4 regions of the Streptomyces sp. NPDC001514 genome follow, and region 2 is predicted to be linked to each of the others. Evidence: riboswitches for the same ligand, from Rfam matches in the RefSeq annotation. Region 2 holds a riboswitch; each other region holds the start of a gene.
The links. Region 2 has a riboswitch for cyclic di-AMP ahead of ACWCXB_RS22585 (M23 family metallopeptidase). Riboswitches for the same ligand answer to the same signal wherever they lie in the genome.
Positions count from the first base shown of each region.

Region 1: another riboswitch for cyclic di-AMP. It lies ahead of ACWCXB_RS19420 (transglycosylase family protein); the one in region 2 lies ahead of ACWCXB_RS22585 (M23 family metallopeptidase).
Region 3: another riboswitch for cyclic di-AMP. It lies ahead of ACWCXB_RS08265 (M23 family metallopeptidase); the one in region 2 lies ahead of ACWCXB_RS22585 (M23 family metallopeptidase).
Region 4: another riboswitch for cyclic di-AMP. It lies ahead of ACWCXB_RS34515 (M23 family metallopeptidase); the one in region 2 lies ahead of ACWCXB_RS22585 (M23 family metallopeptidase).

Region 1 covers NZ_JBSFHO010000017.1:43,475-47,643, forward strand. The annotation lists gene ACWCXB_RS19410 (cytochrome P450 family protein) at 1-106, shown strand, start outside; gene ACWCXB_RS19415 (transglycosylase family protein) at 256-1,218, shown strand; cyclic di-AMP (ydaO/yuaA leader) riboswitch at 1,500-1,666, shown strand; gene ACWCXB_RS19420 (transglycosylase family protein) at 1,671-2,333, shown strand; gene eno (phosphopyruvate hydratase) at 2,694-3,980, shown strand; gene ACWCXB_RS19430 (FtsB family cell division protein) at 4,060-4,169, shown strand, end outside.
Region 2 covers NZ_JBSFHO010000021.1:122,513-126,681, forward strand. The annotation lists gene ACWCXB_RS22575 (M16 family metallopeptidase) at 1-427, shown strand, start outside; gene ACWCXB_RS22580 (M16 family metallopeptidase) at 445-1,812, shown strand; cyclic di-AMP (ydaO/yuaA leader) riboswitch at 2,021-2,184, shown strand; gene ACWCXB_RS22585 (M23 family metallopeptidase) at 2,198-2,971, shown strand; gene ACWCXB_RS22590 (GntR family transcriptional regulator) at 3,157-3,840, shown strand; gene ACWCXB_RS22595 (HPr family phosphocarrier protein) at 4,007-4,169, opposite strand, start outside.
Region 3 covers NZ_JBSFHO010000005.1:112,752-116,920, reverse strand. The annotation lists gene ACWCXB_RS08270 (alpha-galactosidase) at 1-1,464, shown strand, start outside; cyclic di-AMP (ydaO/yuaA leader) riboswitch at 1,797-1,957, shown strand; gene ACWCXB_RS08265 (M23 family metallopeptidase) at 1,960-2,979, shown strand; gene ACWCXB_RS08260 (SGNH/GDSL hydrolase family protein) at 3,158-3,949, shown strand; gene ACWCXB_RS08255 (STM4011 family radical SAM protein) at 3,910-4,169, opposite strand, start outside.
Region 4 covers NZ_JBSFHO010000051.1:20,771-24,939, forward strand. The annotation lists gene ACWCXB_RS34510 (PrsW family intramembrane metalloprotease) at 1-1,076, shown strand, start outside; gene ACWCXB_RS34515 (M23 family metallopeptidase) at 1,291-2,349, opposite strand; cyclic di-AMP (ydaO/yuaA leader) riboswitch at 2,361-2,496, opposite strand; gene ACWCXB_RS34520 (PP2C family protein-serine/threonine phosphatase) at 2,728-3,900, opposite strand.

The DNA of each region.
Region 1 (4,169 bases), on a different contig from region 2:
CGACTTGCAACTTGCGGTGGATCCGTCTGAATTGCGGTGGCGTGGGGGGCTCATCATGCGCGGATTGCGCACTCTGCCCGTTACGTTCACCTCCGAATCCAACTGACGGTCCGTCAAATCTGTGACTTTCACGTGATCTCCGCTGCATCGACTTGTGACTGACGTTCGAATGCGGCTACGTTCACGGTCAACTCGGGACTCCTCGGTCCCCTGGGGGCTCACCCGTCCCCTGCAGTCACACGGAAGGCCAACCGCATGCTCTCCGGGAACGGTCGACACCGCCGCCCCCGCCAGGCTCCCGCCCTCGTCGTCGCAGCAGGCGTGACCGGATCCGCCATCGCCATCCCGCTGCTCGGCGCGGGTTCCGCTTCCGCCGCCGACGCCGCCACCTGGGACCGCGTCGCGGACTGCGAGAGCGGCGGCATGTGGAGTGCCGACCTCGGCAACGGCTACTACGGCGGACTGCAGTTCTCCCAGGACGCCTGGGAGCAGTACGGCGGTACGGCGTACGCGCCGCGCGCCGACCTCGCCAGCCGCTCGCAGCAGATCGCGGTCGCCGAGAAGGTCCTCGCCGCGCAGGGTCCGACGGCGTGGCCGAGCTGCGCCGTGATCACCGGCCTCGCGGCCGGCGGGGGCAAGGCCGACCCGGGTGTGACGCCCGGCACCGCCAAGAGCGACACGACCGGCTCGCAGGACGACGAGGTGGACCCGCCGTCGTTCGGCGACGGGGCCGACGCCGTGACGTCGCCCTCGGCCTCGCCCGCGCCCGCGCAGTCCCAGGGCGCCTCCGGGCAGGACTCGGGCAAGACGTCCGCCGAGCCGTCCGCCACCCCCGAGTCGACCGCCCCCACCCAGGATGTGGCCAACGGCGACGGGGCCGACGCCGGTGTCGAGGACGGCTCCGGCAAGCACCGCGGCGCCCCCGCCACCAATGAGGATGAGGCGGGCAATTCGGTCAATGAGCGTGAATCTGGTCGTCATGCCTCACGAGATGACGCATCGGCACGAGACGGTGCTGCTGCGGCAGATGAGTACACCGTCCGCCCCGGCGACAACCTGTGGGCGATAGCGGACGCGAACGAGGTGCCGGGCGGCTGGCCCGCGCTGTACGAGGCGAACCAGGAGACCGTCGGCTCCGACCCCGACCTCATCCTCCCTGGCCAGAGCCTCGACCTGGGCCTCGATCAGGGCCTGGAGAAGGAGCAGTTGGAGAAGTAGTGAGGTAGCGCGCCGGAAGCGCTTCGAGTGCTTATGTCCACTTCTGTGCAAGTGAGATATGGGTCTCTTCCCGTCAACTGACGCGTTGCGCCTGCCAAGTCCGGTCATCCCGCCTCTCACCTGCGAAAACGGACATCTGTCCGCGGCGGTTAAGGGTGATTTCTCCCCGATGTTCGTCTTTGAACATCGGGGAGAAGTGCGTTTACGGTCTGAACCGTTCGCCATCGCGGGCCCCGTCGACCGTCACGCCGAATCCTGCCGTCGGTCGAAGGGAACAGTCGTCGCGTCAAGCGCCGTAGGCAGGAGCGGGGGACCCAAGGTAAGTGCCGCGTCCGCCCGATGAGGGACGGTCACGGCTTGGGGTGAAGCCGCGCGCAGGTCGCGCGGCCGGGCAACTCACTTGGCCCGAACCCGACAGCTCACCTCGTAGGCGTCGGTGAGGGGAAAACTCCATGCTGCTTTCCGGCAAGGGCAAGCACCGTCGCCCGTCCAAAGCCACCCGTCTCGTCGCGCTCGCCGGTGTCACCGGTGCCGTGATCGCCGCGCCGCTCGTGGCGGCCGGCACGGCGTCCGCCGCCACCGCCTCCGAGTGGGACGCGGTCGCCCAGTGCGAGTCCGGCGGCAACTGGTCCATCAATACGGGCAACGGCTTCTACGGCGGTCTGCAGTTCACGGCCTCCACCTGGGCCGCGTACGGCGGCACGGCGTACGCCGCCACCGCCGACCAGGCCTCGAAGGCCCAGCAGATCACGATCGCCGAGAAGGTCCTGGCCGGCCAGGGCAAGGGCGCGTGGCCGCACTGCGGCGTGGGCCTGTCCAACGCCGCGTACACCGGTGGCGCCGCCGAGGCCGCCCCGAAGCCCGCCGCGCCCAAGGCCGAGACCCCCGCCCCGGCCCCGAAGCGCGCCGAGGTCCCGACGACCCGCTCCGCCCGCCCGGCCGCCCCGGTCAAGAAGGGCGACGGTGAGTACACGGTCAAGGCCGGCGACACGCTCAGCAAGATCGCCGAGGCCGAGAAGGTCAAGGGCGGCTGGAAGAAGCTGTTCGACCTGAACAAGGACGTCATCGACGACGCGGACGTCATCAACCCGGGCCAGAAGCTCCACCTGAGCTGACGACCCGACTCCGGGACCGATCCCGGGACCGGGGCTCCCCGACCCGGCCCCCGGGACTTCCGTAGTCGCACCCAGGGGCTCCCGTAGCCCGGTGGACCCGGCGGACCACCGAGCTCCCGCAGTCCGGTGGACCCGGCGGACCACCGGCCGCACGCATCCCCGTCCCCCCCCGGCCCCCCGGCCCGGCGCACCCTTCCCCCGTATGCGCCGGGCCGGGGTTTCTGTCTGTTCCGTACCCTTTTTCGTCCCACGAGGCGGGCACCGGCTGGCCGATGCCCCCGGGCCGGATAGGCTCATGTCGCAAGGCCGAAGCGACCCTGCACTGCATGCGTCACATCTAGCGTCACATCCCAGAAGGAGATGCTCGTGCCGTCCATCGACGTCGTCGTAGCCCGGGAAATCCTGGACTCCCGAGGCAACCCCACGGTCGAGGTCGAGGTCGGCCTCGACGATGGCAGCACCGGCCGTGCTGCCGTGCCCTCCGGCGCCTCCACCGGTGCGTTCGAGGCCATTGAGCTCCGTGACGGAGACCAGAACCGCTACATGGGCAAGGGCGTGGAGAAGGCCGTCCTCGCCGTCATCGAGCAGATCGGCCCCGAGCTCGTCGGCTACGACGCCACCGAGCAGCGCCTGATCGACCAGGCGATGTTCGACCTCGACGCCACCGACAACAAGGGGTCCCTCGGCGCCAACGCCATCCTCGGCGTCTCCCTGGCCGTCGCCCACGCCGCCTCCGAGGCCTCGGACCTCCCCCTCTTCCGCTACCTGGGCGGCCCGAACGCGCACCTCCTGCCGGTGCCGATGATGAACATCCTGAACGGCGGCTCGCACGCCGACTCCAACGTGGACATCCAGGAGTTCATGATCGCCCCGATCGGTGCGGAGTCCTTCTCCGAGGCACTGCGCTGGGGCACCGAGGTCTACCACACCCTCAAGAAGGTCCTGAAGGAGCGCGGCCTCTCCACGGGTCTCGGCGACGAGGGCGGCTTCGCCCCGAACCTGAACTCCAACCGCGACGCCCTCGACCTCATCCTCGAGGCCATCAAGCAGGCCGGTTACGCGCCCGGCAAGGACATCGCCCTCGCGCTCGACGTCGCCGCCTCCGAGTTCTACAAGGACGGCAAGTACCTCTTCGAGGGCAAGGAGCGCTCGGCCGCCGAGATGACCGAGTACTACGAGGAGCTCGTCTCCGCGTACCCGCTCGTCTCCATCGAGGACCCGCTGTTCGAGGACGACTGGGCCGGCTGGAAGGTCATCACCGACAAGCTCGGCGCCAAGGTGCAGCTGGTCGGCGACGACTTGTTCGTCACCAACCCGGAGCGCCTCGCCCGCGGCATCGAGGACGGCGCCGCGAACGCGCTGCTGGTCAAGGTCAACCAGATCGGTTCGCTGACCGAGACCCTGGACGCCGTCGAGCTGGCCCAGCGCAACGGCTTCAAGTGCATGATGTCCCACCGCTCCGGCGAGACCGAGGACGTCACCATCGCCGACCTGGCCGTCGCCACCAACTGCGGCCAGATCAAGACCGGCGCCCCGGCCCGCTCCGAGCGCGTCGCCAAGTACAACCAGCTGCTGCGCATCGAGGAGATCCTCGACGACGCCGCGGTGTACGCGGGCCGCTCGGCGTTCCCGCGGTTCAAGGGCTGACACCCCCGCTTCCGTACGTCCCCGCACCCGGTCCCGTACCGTGTGCGGGGACGTACGTACGTAAAGGGGAGGCGCGCACATGGCCCGGGACCGGTTCTCCACCGCGACCCGACTGCGGCTGCTCGGCGAGCAGACCGCCGCCCGCGTCTACCGCTCGCAGAACCGCCGCCAGGCCCGCCGCTCCCGGCT
Region 2 (4,169 bases):
GGGCTTCGGCCTGCTGCGGCTCGCCGGGGCGCCCTCGCTCGGCTGGCTGGACGTGAAGACGTCCGCCGGGGTCGAGGTGCCCGACATCGAGGCCGCCGTCGACGACGAGCTGGAGCGGTTCGCAGCCGAGGGCCCCACGCCCGAGGAGATGGAGCGCGCCCAGGCCCAGCTGGAGCGCGAGTGGCTGGACCGGCTCGGCACGGTCGCGGGCCGCGCCGACGAACTGTGCCGGTACGCCGTGCTGTTCGGCGACCCCCAGCTGGCGCTCAGCGCCGTCTCGCGGGTCCTCGACGTCACCGCCGAGGAGGTCAAGGCAGTCGCCCAGGCCCGGCTGCGCCCGGACAACCGGGCGGTGCTGGTGTACGAACCCGTCCAAGCGGCCGAGGCCACCGAGGACAACGACGACGCAGAGGGGGCGGACCAGTGACCGACGCTGCCGTGACCATGGACTTCCACCCGCAGCCGCAGGCAGGCGAGGCCAGGCCGTGGGCCTTCCCCGCCCCCGAGCGCGGCCTGCTCGACAACGGACTGACCGTCCTGCGCTGCCACCGTCCCGGCCAGCAGGTCGTGGCCGTGGAGATCTTCCTCACCGCCCCGCTGGACGCCGAGCCCGAGGGCCTCGACGGCGTCGCCACGATCATGGCGCGGGCGCTCTCCGAGGGCACCGACAAGCACACGGCGGAGGAGTTCGCCGCGGAGCTGGAGCGCTGCGGCGCCACCCTCGACTCGCACGCCGACCACCCCGGCGTCCGTGTCTCCCTGGAGGTGCCGGTCTCCCGCCTCCCCAAGGCGCTCGGCCTGCTCGCCGAGGCCCTGCGCGCGCCGCTCTTCGCCGACAGCGAGGTCGAGCGGCTCGTGCGGAACCGACTGGACGAGATCCCGCACGAGACCGCCAACCCGGCCCGCCGCGCCGCCAAGGAGCTCTCCAAGCAGCTCTTCCCGGCCTCCTCCCGGATGTCCCGCCCCCGCCAGGGCAGTGAGGAGACCGTCGAGCGCATCGACTCCGCGGCCGTACGGGCCTTCTACGAAGCCCACGTCCGGCCCGCAGCCGCTACCGCCGTGATCGTCGGCGACCTCACCGGAGTCGATCTGGACGCCGTGCTGGCCGACACCCTCGACGACTGGACCGGCGGCGCGGCCGAGAGCCGTCCCGTGCCGCCGATCACCGCCGACGACACGGGCCGCGTCGTCATCGTCGACCGCCCCGGCGCGGTCCAGACGCAGCTCCTCATCGGCCGCATCGGCCCGGACCGGCACGACCGGGTCTGGCCGGCCCAGGTCCTCGGCACGTACTGCCTGGGCGGCACCCTCACCTCCCGCCTGGACCGCGTCCTGCGCGAGGAGAAGGGGTACACGTACGGGGTGCGGGCCTTCGCCCAGGTCCTGCGCTCCTCCGCCGACGGCACGGGCGCGGCCACGCTCGCCATCAGCGGCTCCGTCGACACCCCGCACACCGGCCCGGCGCTGGACGACCTCTGGAAGGTGCTGCGCACCCTCGCCGCGGAGGGCCTCACCGACGCCGAGCGCGATGTCGCCGTACAGAACCTGGTGGGTGTGGCCCCGCTGAAGTTCGAGACCGCGGCGTCGGTCGCGGGCACGCTGGCCGACCAGGTCGAGCAGCACCTTCCGGACGACTACCAGGCCCAGCTGTACACGCGCCTGGCCGGGACCGGCACCGTCGAGGCCACGGCCGCGGTCGTCAACGCCTTCCCGGTGGACCGGCTCGTCACCGTCCTCGTCGGCGACGCGTCCGAGATCGAGGAGCCGGTCAAGGCTCTGGGAATCGGTGAAGTGACCGTTGTCACGGGCTGATTGACTGCCGGTCGGCTCCGGCGCACCCGGAGGGCCCCGTTGGCATCGTGCCAACGGGGCCCTTCCGTATGTCCGTTTTGTTGGAGAGGCTGCGTGTCTGACCTGTGGCATGCACAACAAATCTCCGTGTCCGTTTGGTGATTGAAAGATGTCCCGCTTAGCGTCTTCTGCGCTGTCCGTCGGTTGCACCAGCCGCATCCGCGGCATCGGACAGCCATCGCCGAGTCCCCGTCGGGCGCGAGCCTGGGGAGCCGGGGACCCACACGTCCCCTGGGGTGAATCGGACGCCTTCGCACCCGTGCGGAGGGGCCCGTAGGAGACCTTCCTGCTCCGAACCCGTCAGCTAACCCGGTAGGCGAGAAGGAAGGAAAGGATCAGCCACTTCATGGCGTTCACCCGTGCCACCGGGAAGCATCGTGGTCCGAGCCGTCTGACGCGCAAGCGCGCGGGTCTGGCCGGAGCCGCAGCCCTCGCCACCACCGGCGTCATCGGAACCCTCGCCTCCCCGGCGCTCGCCGCCGACACGGAAAGCCCCGCCCTCGAGGACACCGGCCTGAACCAGGCCATCGTCGCCGCCGACACCCTCGCCGAGCAGATCGACGCCCAGGCCGACGCCCAGCAGCGGGAGGCCGACCTGGCCGCGGCCCGCGCGAAGGCCGAGGCCGAGGCGAAGCGCAAGGCCGAAGCCCGCGTCAAGGCGGCCCGCGAGGCCCAGGAGCGCGCTGCCCGCGAGGCCGAGCGCAAGCGCCTGATGTCCTACACGCTCCCGGTCGCCGGCTCGTACATCAGCACGGGCTACCAGGCGGGCGGCTCGGTCTGGTCCTCCGGGAGCCACACCGGGGTCGACTTCCACGCCCCTTCCGGCACTTCGGTCGTCGCCGTCGGCATGGGCACGGTCGTGGAGGCCGGCTGGGGCGGCGCGTACGGCAACAACATCGTGATCAAGATGAAGGACGGCACGTACACCCAGTACGGCCATCTGTCGTCCATCGGCGTCTCGGTCGGCCAGACCGTCACCCCGGGCCAGCAGATCGGCCTGTCCGGGTCCACCGGCAACTCGATGGGCCCGCACCTCCACTTCGAGGCCCGCACGAGCCCCGACTACGGCTCGGACATCGACCCGGTCGCGTATCTGCGCGGCCACGGCGTCAGCGTCTGAGACCCGCCTCCCCGCGGTAGGGCCCCGGCCCGGTCATGGAGACCGGCCGGGGCTTTCGGTGTATTCCGGCCAAAAGATATCCATGGATTCCCGTAGGCCATCGGAAATTCCGGCCCACTGCAATAGAGTCACCGAACAGACATCGCTCGACTGGGTTTCGCGCGGATTAAAGACGGAGGTTCGGTATGCGCATTCCTGCGCGCTCGGTATGCACGGCCATCCGCGACGACATCGTCTCCGGTGTCTTCGAGCGCGGCAGCCGGCTCACCGAGGAGCAGCTGGCGCGCCGCTACGGCGTCTCACGCGTCCCGGTGCGCGAAGCGCTGCGCACCCTGGAGTCGGAGGGCTTCGTCGTCACCCGCAGACACGCCGGAGCGTGCGTCGCCGAGCCCACCGAGCAGGAGGCCGCCGACCTGCTGGAGATCCGGATGCTGCTGGAGCCACTGGGTGCCGCGCGCGCCGCGCAGCGGCGCACCGAGGCCCACCTCAAAGTGCTGCGCGGCCTGGTCAGACTCGGCCAGGAGCGGGCGCGCCGGGGTCAGGGCGAGGATCTGCGCTCGCTCGGCGGCTGGTTCCACGAGACCCTCGCGCAGGCCTCCGGCAGCCCCGGCCTCATCGCGCTGCTGACCCAGCTCCGGCACAAGATCGCCTGGATGTACGCCGTCGAGCAGCCCGCCCGGCCGGTGGAGTCCTGGGCCGAGCACGGCGCGATCGTGGACGCGGTGTCGCGCGGCGACGCGGAGCGGGCGCGGGCGCTCACCGCGATGCACGCCGAACGGATGACGGGGGCGCACCGGTTGCGTATCACGGCGCGCGGGGCAGTGAGGAGTTCGCAACATTCCGTAAACACGGCGAGTGCCCGCAATTAACAAAAGCGCCGTATACAAAGAGGGGCTATTTCAAACAGCAGAGCCGCAGACCGGTAATTCCCGGTTGCTGCGGCTCCGCCGTTTCCATTCATTTGTTCTTTGCCGGCCGGGATAAGGCTCACTCCCGCGAGCGGGCAGCCGGGGTCCGGACCGGGACCGGGCCGGGTCAGACGGTCTCGGGGAGCTCCTCGAGACCCTCGGCGACCAGCTTCGCCAGACGGTCGAGGGCGGCGTCGGCGCCGTCCGCGTCCGAAGCGAGCACGATCTCCTGTCCGCCCTCCGCACCCAGGCCGAGCACCGCGAGCATCGAGGCGGCGTTGACGGGGGTG
Region 3 (4,169 bases), on a different contig from region 2:
ACCGAGGAGAGGGGCGAGGTGTACGGCTGCGCGCTCGGCTGGTCGGGATCATGGCGGATCGCCGTACAGCACCTGCCCGACGGCCAGGTGCAGATCAGCGGCGGCGCCGGATACGACGACTCCGGGCTGCTGCTCCTCGCGCCCGGTGAGGCGTACACCACACCCGTCTTCTCCGGGCTGTGGACCGACAAGGGCTTCGGCGGGGCCAGCCGGGCCTGGCACGCCTGGCAGCTGGCGCACGTGATTCCGGACGCGCGGGCCTCCCGGCCGGTCCTCTACAACTCCTGGGAGGCCACCGGCTTCGACATCTCGGAGGACCAGCAGCGGGCCCTGGCGCGCCGGGCCGCCGGGATCGGGGTCGAGCTCTTCGTCGTGGACGACGCCTGGTTCCGGCAGCGCACGAGCGACCGGGCGGGGCTCGGCGACTGGACGCCGAATCCGGACCGCTTCCCGCAGGGGCTGAAGCCGCTCGCCGACGAAGTGCACGCGCTGGGCATGCAGTTCGGGATCTGGGTCGAGCCGGAGATGGTCAACCCGGACAGTGATCTCTACCGCGCCCACCCGGACTGGGTCCAGCACCATCCGGGCCGGGCCCGGACCGAGTTCCGCAACCAGCTGGTGCTGAACCTCGCCCGCGCGGATGTCCTGGAGTACCTCTGGGAGCAGCTGGACGGGCTGCTGTCCTCGGCCCCCGTCGACTATGTGAAGTGGGACTTCAACCGCTGCTTCACGGATTCCGGCTGGCCGGGCGAGCCGTACCCCCAGAAACTCTGGATCGAGCACGTGCACGCGCTCTACGCCCTGCTGGACCGGCTGCGGGCGGCGCACCCGACCGTCGCCTTCGAGTCCTGCTCCGGCGGTGGCGGCCGGATCGATCTGGGGATCCTCTCCCGTACGGATCAGGTGTGGACTTCCGACAACACCGATCCGCTGGACCGGCTGGCCATCCAGCACGGCTTCGGGCAGGTGCATCCGGCCCGGGTGATGGCAGCCTGGGTGACGGACAGCCCGAATGTGCAGCTCAATGGCCGGGTCAGTTCCCTGCGCTTCCGCTTCGTCAGTGCGATGGCCGGGGTGCTGGGCGTCGGGGGTGACCTGACGCGATGGAGCGAGGACGAGCTGGCCGAGGCCCGCGGCTGGGTGGATCTCTATAAGAGGATCAGGCCGGTCGTGCAGCACGGCGAGCTCTACCGGCTGCGGCCGCCCGGGGGCGGGCTGAGCGCCGTGCAGTACGTACGCGGCGACGAGGTCGTCGTCCTGGCGTGGCTGCAGGCACAGCACTACGGGGAGCGGCCGCCGGCGCTCAGGCTGCGCGGGCTCGATCCGGCGGCGGCGTACGAGTGCCTGGACACGGAGACCGTGTACCGGGGTGCGGTGCTGCTGCATCACGGAATGGACACGGGGCTGCGTGGTGATCTCGACGCGGTGGTGCTGCGGCTGAGGCGCCGGACCAGCCGGATCTGACCTTTCCGTCTGCTGAGCCAGATCTAGCCGATAAACGCACCTAATGAGGCTTCTGTCCGTATTGGACGCTTTAGTGGAACACGCACCAGTTGCAAAGGAGATAGGCCTCGTTGCGTGAGCGGGATCATATTCGTGACGGTCTGTTGCCGTGTCCCCTCATCAATCTCCGTTGCCCGTAAGGAAATCAGAGGTCCGTAATCGACGGAGGGTGACCGGGAAATCCCTGTTGATATGGCCTGGGTGAATGCCGGGTCATTGGGGAGGCTTGTTCCCGTCGATTTGCTCGCTTACGGTCGCCGCAATCCGGTCGGACCGCCTAATCCTGCCGCCGACCGGAATAAGCACCCACCCCACGCGTGGCAGGAGCGGGGGACCCAGGTAGATCGCCGCTCCGGAGTTCCGGACGGCTAGGGGTCAAGTCGCGTGAAAGCGCGACCGGGCATCTCCAGTCCGAACCCGACAGCTCACCTCGTAGGCGCCGGAGAGGAATTCGCCATGCCCAAGGGCAAGCATCGCCGTCCGAGGACCAACCCGATCACGCGCGGATTCGTCGCCGCGGGCACGGGTGGTGCCGCCATCGCGCTCCCGCTCATCGGTGCCGCAGGTGCGCACGCAGCGGACACGTCCGCGCCCACCGTGACCCCTGAGCATGTCGCCGCCGTCGCCCAGAAGGCCGCCGCCCCCGAGGCGCCGAAGACGGGTAAGGCCGCCACGACCTACACCGTCGTGGCGGGCGACTACCTGTCGAAGATCGCCGCGGAGCAGGATGTCGTCGGCGGCTGGAAGAAGCTGTACGCGGACAACCGCGAGGCCGTCGGTGAGAACCCGTCGCTGATCCACCCGGGTCTCAAGCTCGCGCTCGGCGCCAAGGTCCAGGGGAAGGCCCCTGCCGAGGCCCCGGCCAAGGCGAAGACGAAGGTGCGGGCCGAGGCTCCTGCCAAGGTCAAGACTAAGGCCCCCGCGAAGGCCGAGGCTCCTGCCAAGGTCAAGGCGAAGGCCGAGGCTCCCGTGAAGGCCGAGCGCGTGCAGGCGCGCGCCGAGTCCGGTTCGGGCACCGCCCAGGCTCCCGCGGGTGCCGCTGCCGCGGCCCCCGCCCCGCAGAGCAACTTCTCCGGTTACTTCGCCCCGGTCAACTCGACCATCACCACCGCCTACCGCACCGCCGGAGCCATGTGGGCCAGCGGCTACCACACCGGACTCGACTTCGCCGCCGCCACCGGCACCTCCGTCAAGTCCGTCGGCCCCGGCACCGTCGTCTCGGCCGGCTGGGCCGGCGCGTACGGCAATCAGGTCGTCATCCAGCACAGCGACGGCACGTACTCGCAGTACGCCCACCTCTCCTCCCTCTCGGTCTCGTCCGGCCAGAGCGTCCGCGGCGGGGAGCAGATCGGCCTCTCCGGCTCCACCGGCAACTCCACCGGGCCGCACCTGCACTTCGAGATCCGCACCACTCCGAACTACGGCTCGGACATCGACCCCCTGGCGTACCTCCGCCAGCACGGCGTCGCCCTCTGAACCTGACGTAACGTCAGTAGCGTCCGCCGCCCCCCGACCTGACCAAGGGGGGCGGCGGACGACTTTGTGTCGCCGTATTCCCGCTGGGCGGGAAACTGACCAGGTGGTCTATCTCACGCCCCGTCAACCCCTCCCTACGGTGGCGTAGGTCACTTCCCGCCGTGAATGATGTCTCGACGTGGCAGACGATTCGAGATCAAGAACAAATGGCGCATTCGGGTCGTTCGCGGCGATCGGTGACAGCTTCACCGAGGGCGTCGGGGACCCCGGACCCGAGGGTCAGTTCGTGGGCTGGGCGGATCGCCTCGCGGTCCTGCTCGACGACCGCGTACCGGAGCACACGTTCCGCTACGCCAATCTCGCCGTACGCGGCCGCCTGCTCGATCAGATCGTGGCGGAACAGGTCCCGCGCGCGAAGGAACTCGCCCCCGACCTCGTGACGTTCTGCGCGGGCGGCAACGACATCATCCGCCCCGGCACCGACCCCGACGACGTCGCCGAGCGCTTCGAACGAGCCGTCGCCGACCTCACCGACGCCGTCGGCACCGTCATGGTGACCACCGGCTTCGACACCCGCGGCGTGCCCGTGCTCCGCCATCTGCGCGGCAAGATCGCCACGTACACCGCGCACGTCCGCGCCATCGCCGACCGCTACGACTGCCCGGTCCTCGACCTCTGGTCGCTCAAGTCGGTCCAGGACAGGCGCGCCTGGGACGACGACCGGCTGCACCTGTCGCCCGAGGGCCACACGCGCGTCGCACTCCGCGCCGCCCAGGTCCTCGGCATCGACGTGCCGGCCGACCCGGACCAGCCGTGGCCCCCACTGCCGCCGCGCGGCACGCTCGAGGTCCGGCGCGACGACATCCACTGGGCGCGCGAGTACCTCGTACCGTGGATCGGCCGGCGGCTGCGGGGCGAGTCCTCCGGCGATCACGTGGAGCCGAAGCGTCCTGATCTGCTCCCGCTCTGACCCCTCCCGTTCGCGGCGGCGGGGATCCGCTCCAGGACCCCGCCGGCGAACACGTCGTACAGCGGCAGCGACTCCAGATGGACGTACCCGATGTGGCAGTCGCAGACAGCGACCGGACACGGCCGGGGCCGCAGCGCCGTCCGGTACGAGCCGTCGTAGAGATTGCCGAGCTCGGCCCGGACGAAGTGGCAGCGTCGTACCGTCCCGTCCCCGTCCACCG
Region 4 (4,169 bases), on a different contig from region 2:
CGGTCCCGCTGCTGATGGCGGCGTTCCGCTGGCTGGACCGCGTCGAGCCGGGCCCCTGGCGGAACCTGCTCTTCGCCTTCGCCTGGGGCGCCTGCGCGGCCGCGCTCGTGGCGATCATCGCGAACTCGTTCGCGACCCAGTGGATAGCCACCGCGACCGCCGACCCGACGTCCGCGGACACGATCGGCGCGACCGTCGTCGCCCCGATCGTGGAGGAGAGCGCCAAAGCGGCCGCCATCCTGCTCATCTTCCGCTTCCGGCGAGGGGACTTCACGGGGATCGTCGACGGCGTCGTCGTGGCCGGCTTCACCGCGACCGGCTTCGCCTTCACCGAGAACATCCTCTATCTCGGCAACGCCTTCGGTGAGGACCAGGAGTTCGGCCACTCCGGCTTCGCATCCGTCACCGCGGCGACCTTCTTCGTACGGATCGTGATGTCGCCGTTCGCGCATCCGCTCTTCACGGTGCTGACGGGCATCGGCTTCGGCGTCGCGGCGATCACGGCACGGCGCAGGAGGTTCCGCAGGACCGCGCTGCCCTTGCTCGGCCTCGCGATGGCGATGGGCATGCATGCGCTGTGGAACGGCTCGGGGGTGTTCGGCCCGTGGGGCTTCTACGCGGTGTACGCGGCGTTCATGGTGCCGGCCTTCGGACTGCTGACCTGGCTGGCGGTCTGGACCCGGCAGCGTGAGCTCCGTACGGTCGCGACCCAGCTCCCCGCGTACGCCGCGGCGGGCTGGCTCTCCCCCGCCGAGCCGCTCGCCCTCTCCTCCATGCGGGCGCGCACGATGGCACGCGACATGGCGGGCCGCACCCACGGGCCCGCGGCCGCCCGCGCCGTGTCCGAGTACGAGGCCTTCGCAACCTCCCTGGCCTTCCTGCGCCACCGCGCCCACCGCGGCACGGCGGGCCCGGACTTCGTGGCCCGCGAGCAGGAACTGCTCCACCACCTCTGGCAACGCAAGCACGTGGCGTCCCCGGCCCTCGTGTACGCGGTCCAGGCGGCGGGCGGGGTCTGGCTGCCGGCGCCTGCGCCGTACCGGGACTACGGGGGCTACAACCCGTACCGGGGATAGACCGACAGCCCTGGCGTCGGGGGGGTGCCGCCAGGGCTGCCGGGGCTGCCGGGTCGTACGAGCATGAGGGGACGCCCGGGAGTGGGCGCAGCCGATGTGAACGTCAAAGCGAAGCGTGAAGGCGAACGGGAACGCGAAACGCGAACGCCGAGAGTCGTACAGCGAACCGACGAATCAGCCAATCAGCGATTCAGCGAAACGACGAGTCGACGACTCAGACGCTGAGGCCCTTGTCCCGCAGCCACGCCGCCGGGTCCACTCCGTCGCCACCCGCCGTGTGCACCTCCAGGTGCAGATGCGGGCCGGTGACATTGCCGGTCGCGCCGACGCGTCCGATCGTCTCGCCCGTCGTGACCGTCTGCCCCACGCCGACGGTCATCGACGACAGGTGGCAGTACCAGACCTCGGTGCCGTCCTCGAGCTCCAGCACGATGCGGTAGCCGTACGACCCGGACCAGCCCGCCGACTTGACGGTGCCTCCGTGCACGGCCTTCGTCGGCGTGCCCGTGGGCGCGGCGAAGTCGAGGCCGGTGTGGTACCCGGAGGACCACATCGAGCCGGCCTGGCCGAAGGTCGAGGTGATCGTGTACGAGGACGTCGGCAGCGAGTAGCTCGCGGCGAGCTTGGCGAGCCGCTCGGCCTCCGCCTTGCGCGCCGCCTCCTCCTCGGCCAGCCGCTTCGCCTCCGCGGCCGCGGCCTCGGCCTCGGTCTGCTGGGCCTTCGCCTCCGCCGCAGCCTTCTCGGCAGCTGCCTTCTCCGCGGCCGCCTTCGCCTCGGCGTCGGCCTCGGCCTGCTGCTGCTCGGCCTGCTGGAGGATGCGGGCGCGCAGCGCCTCGCCCGCGCCGGTGGCGCTCTCCTCGCCGCCCTCGGCGGACGCCGTGTCGGCGACGGAGAGCGCGGTGAGCGGCGCCTCGTTCCGGTTGCCGTCCTGCTCGTCGGACTCGTCCGACATCAGGGAGCCCACACCCGGCAGCGACTTGGCGTCCGGGAGGTTGTCCGTGATGGTGTCGGGAAGGGATATGGAGACGGCGGGCTTGTCCTGCGCGGTGGCCATGCCGCCCGCGCCGACCGCGGCGATGACGCCGACTCCGAGGACGGTGGAGCTCCGGGCGAGTCCGTTGCGCTGCTTGACGACGCGGTGCCTGCCACGGACCGGGCGGACTGACTCCTCGGTCGGGTTCCACTCCTCCGTCCCGGCGGCGGGAGCCCACTCTGCGGTGGGAACCCACTCTGTGGTGGGAGGTTCTTGGAGGGCAGGCTCGTTGGACGCCACGGAGGCGTGCTCCTTTCCTTCCTTCTCGCCTACCGGGTTAGCTGACGGGTTCGGAGCAGGAAGGTCTCCTACGAGCACCGCGAAGTGCCCGATTCACCCCAATTGGTGGTTCCCCGGTTCCCTTACGGGATTCGGCGCGTGCGCACGGTGCCGTCTCTTGCGACGGCTGGGACGACCGCGCTGCGTTATCGAACGTTAATAGACACCGGGGTCCTATTCCAAGCTGTTCCCAGTGATCATTAACGATATTGGCCTGGACTTTCCGGCCACAAGAGGGGGGAATCGGGCGAGTTGACCCCACCACACCCACCCCACCAATTCTGACGGTGCATCAAATGTTATGCGGAGGGCTCCCTTTCGATTACGTTCCGTCGCGATTCAGGGAACCACCGGCATCGTCCGGCGTCGCTTCGGCTCCCGCTCCCCCGGCCGGCTTACCGCCAGCAGCGCCATGTCGTCCGTCGTCGCACCGCCCGTATGCCGCCGCACGTCGGCGACGAGCGCGTCCAGCAGTTCCTCGGGGCCGGGAAAGATACGGCCGCCCAGCCGCCGGCGCGGATCGTAGAAGACGCCGTGCGCGTCGCGCGCCTCTGACAGCCCGTCCGTGTAGAGCAGCAGCGTGGCCCCGGCCGGGAACGCCGCCTCGTCCACCCGGTCCGGCCAGGCGCCGAGATCACCCATGCCAAGCGGCAGCGCGGGCTCGCTCGGCTCCAGGATGTCCAGCACGCCGTCCGCGCGCAGCACGAGCGGCGGCGGATGGCCCCGGTTGACCACCCGCACACGTCCGTCGCCGATCGGGATCTCGGCGAGCGCGGCGGTGGTGAACCCCTCGAACACATCGAGCCCCGAGCGTCTCGTGCCCTCCCGCGCCAGCGCCCGCTCCAGCCGCCGCGCAACCCCCTCCAGCGACGGCTCCTGCTCGGCCGCCTCCCGGAACGCCCCGAGCACGACAGCCACCGCCTCGACCGCGTTCAGCCCCTTCCCCCGCACGTCCCCGACCACCAGCCGCACCCCGTACGGAGTGTCCTGCACGGCGAACAGGTCCCCGCCGATGAACGCGTCCGCCTGCGCCGCCTCATACCGCGCGGCGACCTGCAGGCCGCCGATCCGCTCGGCGGGCGAGGGCAGTACCGCCCGCTGGGCGGCCTCCGCGACGACGCGCGCGGAGGCGAGGCGCGCGCTGCCGCGGCGCACGATCCGATTGATGAACAGGGCCAGCACGGCGACGGTGACCACGGTCAGCAGCTCGGTCACCGACGGGATTTCGGTGACCGTGCCGTTGTACACCTGCAGTCCTGCCTCCGCCGCGACGGCGGCGACGCCGGCCAGCACGGTGTACTGCAGGGCGAAGAAGGGCGCGGCGACCAGCGGCGACGCGGCGAAGAGGGGAGAGGCGGTGTACGACGCCGGGGTGGCCAGATCGAAGAAGATCCCGCCGATGACGAGCAGCACGGGCAGCACCCCGACGATCCGGCGGCCGCCGTCACGACGCGGCGCGTCGCCGACGCTGCCATCGCCGATGCCGCCGTCGCCCGCGGGGCCGTCGCCGATCCGGCCGTCGCCCGCGGGGCCGTCGCCGACGCTGTCGTCGTCGATGCCGTCGTCGATGCCGTCGTCGATGCCGTCGTCGATGCCGTCGTCGCTGTCGCCTGCTCGCTGCCCCACCAAAGGTCTCCTGCCCGGTCCGCCCCACGGATGCGGACCTACCGCGCCCCACCCAGGCTGGCCGGAGCCGGGCCGCGCGGCGAATCGCCGTCGGCCAACCGGGCTACGTCCCGGGCGGCCGGCCGGTACCGCGGCGACAGGGCAGACGGTCCGAG